2 regions of the Rhodopseudomonas palustris HaA2 genome follow, and region 2 is predicted to be linked to the other one. Evidence: riboswitches for the same ligand, from Rfam matches in the RefSeq annotation. Region 2 holds a riboswitch; the other holds the start of a gene.
What was found. A riboswitch is a leader RNA that binds a small molecule or an ion and turns the genes downstream of it on or off. The one in region 2 is predicted to bind glycine.
Positions count from the first base shown of each region.

Region 1: it holds a riboswitch for glycine, as region 2 does, so the genes downstream of both, gcvT (glycine cleavage system aminomethyltransferase GcvT) here and RPB_RS05680 (D-amino acid dehydrogenase) in region 2, are expected to answer to the same signal.

Region 1 is NC_007778.1:4,275,205-4,277,662, reverse strand. It holds gene gcvT (glycine cleavage system aminomethyltransferase GcvT) at 1-955, opposite strand, end outside; glycine riboswitch at 1,092-1,197, opposite strand; gene alaS (alanine--tRNA ligase) at 1,425-2,458, shown strand, end outside.
Region 2 is NC_007778.1:1,293,686-1,296,143, reverse strand. It holds gene RPB_RS05680 (D-amino acid dehydrogenase) at 190-1,425, opposite strand; glycine riboswitch at 1,559-1,645, opposite strand; gene RPB_RS05675 (DUF3604 domain-containing protein) at 1,760-2,458, opposite strand, start outside.

The DNA of each region.
Region 1 (2,458 bases), 2.4 Mb from region 2:
CACCGGCATAAAGCGGCGCGCCCTCGCGCACCGGGGCGCGGCCTTCCGGCCGCAAGCCGACGCGCTTGCGCGTGGCGCCGGCGTCGAGCTGCGCCAGGATCGCGTCCGCGCCGAGGAACCCGCCCGGCCGCGCGCCGCCGGACCGGCGGCTCTTCTGAATCGACCAGCTCAATCCGGCCTCGACCGGCGTCGTGGTGGGGTCGATGTCGTGGCCGTAGAGGCAAAGCCCGGCCTCCAGCCGCAGGCTGTCGCGAGCGCCGAGCCCGATCGGCTGCACGCCGGGGCGGTCGAGCAGCGCCTGCGCGAACGCCTCGGCGCCGTCGGCCGGCACCGAAATCTCGAAGCCGTCCTCGCCGGTGTAGCCGGAGCGCGAGACGACGCAGGGCAGGTCCATCAGCGTCAGTTCGGCGACGTCCATGAATTTCAGTGCGACGACGTCTGCACAGAATTTCGCCAGTGCGGCTTCGGCCTTCGGTCCCTGCAGCGCCAGCAGCGCGCGCCCGGGCAGGGCCGTGATCTCGCAGGTCGCGCTCATATGCGCGCGCAGATGCGCCTCGTCCTCGGTCTTGCAGGCGGCGTTGACCACCAGGAACAGCCGGTCGCCGAGATTTGTGACCATCAGATCGTCGAGGATGCCGCCGGAGTCGTTGGTGAACTGTGCGTAGCGCTGGCGGCCTCGCGCCAGCGCGACGATGTCCTGCGGCACGAGCGTTTCCAGCGCCTGCGCGGCGTCGTCGAGCCTGCCGGATCTGGCGCGCAACTCGATCTGGCCCATATGCGACACGTCGAACAGGCCGGCGCTCGCGCGGGTGTGGAGATGTTCCTTCAGCACGCCCGGCGCGTATTGCACCGGCATGTCGTAGCCCGCGAACGGCACCATTTTTCCACCGCGCGCCAGATGCAGCGCGTGCAGCGGGGTTCGTTTCAGGGCAGGCGAATCATCACGGGCCAGCATGTTCAGGCTCCCACGGTTCCCGAGACCTATTTCTCGTCACCATTCGAGCCCCATCTGTCGCTGCGCCTGAGAGCATTATCCCGTCGGCGGACCCCGCATTGGGCTTGCGCCCGACCGGGTCTCTTTCCAGATGTCATCCTGTCGCGCGGTCCGTTTGCCTGAGAGTTTCCGGGGCGGTTGCTCCTTCGGCGCCGGCCCACCTTCACTGAAGGATTGGGCCGATCTCTCCCGACGCGACTTAGTCTCAACAGGTAGGACACAAACACGGCTTCAGCAAGGCTGTCAACGCAGTGCAGCGAGCTATCAACGGGTCTTCGTCGCCGCCGGGGCGAGCCCCGGGACGGGGGCAAACGATTGAATATGTGCCCACTTTCTGGACAGCGCGCGGCCCCGCGTCTAAAAGGCTTGGCACCCCGACAGCGGTGGACCCGGCGGGCGTTTCGCGGGCATCCCGGACGATTGGACGAACATGAGCGGCGTTAACGATATCAGGTCTGCGTTTCTGAACTACTTTGCGAAAAATGGTCACGATATCGTGCCGTCGTCGCCGCTGGTGCCGCGCAACGACCCGACATTGATGTTCACCAATGCGGGCATGGTGCAGTTCAAGAACGTCTTCACCGGGCTCGAGAAGCGGCCGTATCAGCGCGCCACCACCTCGCAGAAATGCGTGCGCGCCGGCGGCAAGCACAACGACCTCGACAATGTCGGCTACACCGCGCGGCATCTCACCTTCTTCGAGATGCTCGGCAATTTCTCGTTCGGCGATTACTTCAAGGAACGCGCGATCGAGCTGGCCTGGAACCTGATCACCAAGGAATACGGCCTCAAGAAGGACAAGCTGCTGGTCACCGTCTATCACACCGACGACGAGGCCGCCTCCTACTGGAAGAAGATCGCCGGCTTCTCCGACGACCGCATCATCCGGATTCCGACCTCGGACAATTTCTGGGCGATGGGCGACACCGGCCCGTGCGGCCCGTGCTCGGAGATCTTCATCGATCAGGGCGAGCACATTTTCGGCGGTCCGCCCGGCAGCCCGGAGGAGGACGGCGACCGCTTCCTCGAATTCTGGAATCTCGTCTTCATGCAATACGAGCAGGTGACGAAGGACGAGCGCCTGCCGCTGCCGCGCCCGTCGATCGACACCGGCATGGGGCTGGAGCGGATGGCGAACATCCTGCAGGGCGTCGACAGCGTGTTCGAGACCGACCTGTTCCGTAGCCTGATCGACGCGACCTCCTCGGCGCTCGGCCGCGGGCCGGGCGAGGAGGACGCAGCCTCGTTCCGCGTCATCGCCGACCATCTGCGCTCGTCGTCGTTCCTGATCGCCGATGGCGTGCTGCCGTCGAACGAAGGCCGCGGCTACGTGCTGCGCCGGATCATGCGCCGCGCGATGCGCCATGCGCAGCTGCTCGGCGCCAGCGAGCCGCTGATGTGGCGGCTGGTGTGGGCGCTGGTGCGCGAGATGGGCCAGGCCTATCCCGAGCTGGTGCGCGCCGA
Region 2 (2,458 bases):
TGCGCCCCATTCGTTGATATGCTGTTAACCAACCAATCCGGCCGATCCGGCGACGCAGACCGAATCGTGCGGCGATCATCGCCGAAGATGCTCGCGGCAGGGATACGCAAAATCCCCCACCGGAGTTCCCCGGAGGCTCGGACAAAGCGACGCAGGGCGGAGTTGGACCGCGCCGTCGCCGGAGGCGGATCAGCCGGCTGGGCCGATCTGCATCGCGACGAGCTCCGCCGTGGCCGCCGACAACGTCCAACCGAGGTGACCATGCCCGGTGTTGTAGAACACGCCCTTGCGCCGGCCACGCCCGACGCGCGGCATCATGTCGGGCATCATCGGCCGTAGCCCGCTCCAGGGCACGACCCGGCGCGTGCTCACGCCTGGAAAGACGCGCTCCACCCAGTCGACCAGCGGCCTGATCCGATCCGACCTGATATCGCGGTTGAACCCGTTGATCTCGGCGGTGCCGGCGACCCGGAAGCGGTCGCTGCCGAGCCGGCTGGTGACGATCTTCGCGCGCTCGTCGAGCAGGCTCACGTGCGGTGCTGCGGCCCGGTCGGACTCGCTGTCGAGCTGCACGGTGATCGAATAGCCTTTCACGGGGTAGACGTTGACCCGGTCTCCCAGCGCCATCGCCAGCAGCCGGCTTTCGACGCCCGCGCAGACCACCACGGCGTCGAAGCTCTCCTTTAACGCGAACCCGCCAGGCGAACCGATCGGCTCCGACGACCAGTCGACGCGGATTCCGCCGTGCCTTTCGGCGCTCACCTCCGCGTTCTTGCCGAGCCGGAACTCGACGCCGTTGTGCGCGCAATACGCCGTCAACCCGGTGACGAATTTGTGGATGTCGCCGCTGAAATCCGACGGCGTGTAGAACCCGCCGTGAAACTTGCCGGTCAATGCGGGCTCGATCGCGCGGATTTCCTGGCGGGTGACCGGCCTGCGCTCGAGGCCGCCCGCCTGCAGCATCTTGTTGGACTTCGCCGCCTGGGCGAAATCCTGCGCGTCGTGATAGACGTGCAGGATGCCGCGGGTCTCGATGTCGAAATCGACCGACGCCGTCTTCGCCATGCGCAACAAATGCCGGCGGGCTTCGATCGCGAGCTTGGTGGTCTCGATCGAGTTCTTCTCGTACTTCCGGATGCCGACCAGGAATTCCGTCAGCCAGGAGTATTTATGCCAGCTCGGCGTCAGATCGAGCAGCAACGGCGCGTCTTTCCGGAACAGCCAGCCGAGCCCCTTCCGCACGGTCGCCCAGTTGTTCCAGACCTCGGCGTTGCTCGCGGAGAGTTGGCCGCCATTGGCATAGGAGGTCTCCATCGCGGCGTAGCGATGCCGGTCGAACACGGTCACGCGATGGCCGCGTTCGAGGAGCGTGAAAGCTGTTGTGACGCCGGTGATCCCGGCTCCGATGATAGCGATCTTCGACATAGGGGGACTCGCATTGTTCGATCTGACCGAGAACCTCGGTCGCGTCCCCATCTGTTCGCTTTACCTGAGAGCTTAGCCGAATTGCCCGGCCTTCCCCTTCGGTGGACGCATTCCAGCGCCTCTCTCCAGATCATGTCGCGAGACGGTCCATTTGCCTGAGAGTTTCCGGGGTGTTGCTCCTTCGGCGTCGGCCGCAGCCGAACTCTCCCGCATCGCATTTAGCTGTCGACGACGTCCGGCCTCCTTTCACGCGGCACTGCGACGAGGCCGCGGTTTCCACTGGCGGGTCCGGTACACCGACAGGCGCGCCGGATGTATTTTTCCAAGCGAAGCGCTACGCGTCGCGTAGGATGTAGATCGGGCTCGACCACGCCTGGTGGCCGTCCGCGAAGGTCGCGCGGAGCCAGATCGGATTGTCGCCCGCGCGCATCGCGATCGAGCGCCGAAGGCGGAGCGAACGTTCGCTGTCGTGATCCGGCTCCCGCGACAGTCGCAGCTCGCGATCGAGCTTGCCGAGCCGATGCACGGTCGGCTGATGCGTCAGCTCGGCGAGCGCATGCTTGAACGTCCCCAGCGGGGTGGTGATCTCGAGCACCGCATCGGCCGACGACAGCGACAGATCGACGCCGGCGAAATTGCCGGTGGTGATCGACTGCCACGCCAGTTCATGCTCGGAGAGCTGCCGCAGCGGCCGGTCCGGATTGAAGAAGTTGATCGGCTCGAACGCCGTGATGGTCGCCCCGGTGAGCTTCAACGAACCGTCCCACACCGTCTGCCGGGCGCGGCCGCGATATTCGGCGCCGCTCCATTCGATGCGGCAGCGCGTTCCGAGCGGCGCGGCGGCATGCGGACGTATGGTCTCCAGCACCTCGGTGCCGCGGCGAATCTCGACGTCGAGGATCGGCGACGCCGACTCGATGCAGAACTCGAACGCGACCTCGTCGGGCGCGCCGGTGACGATGTCGCCCATCATCACCGAGGTCGCGCTTTGATGCCTTGCGCCGGCGACGCGGGGGTCGTCGGTCCACACCGT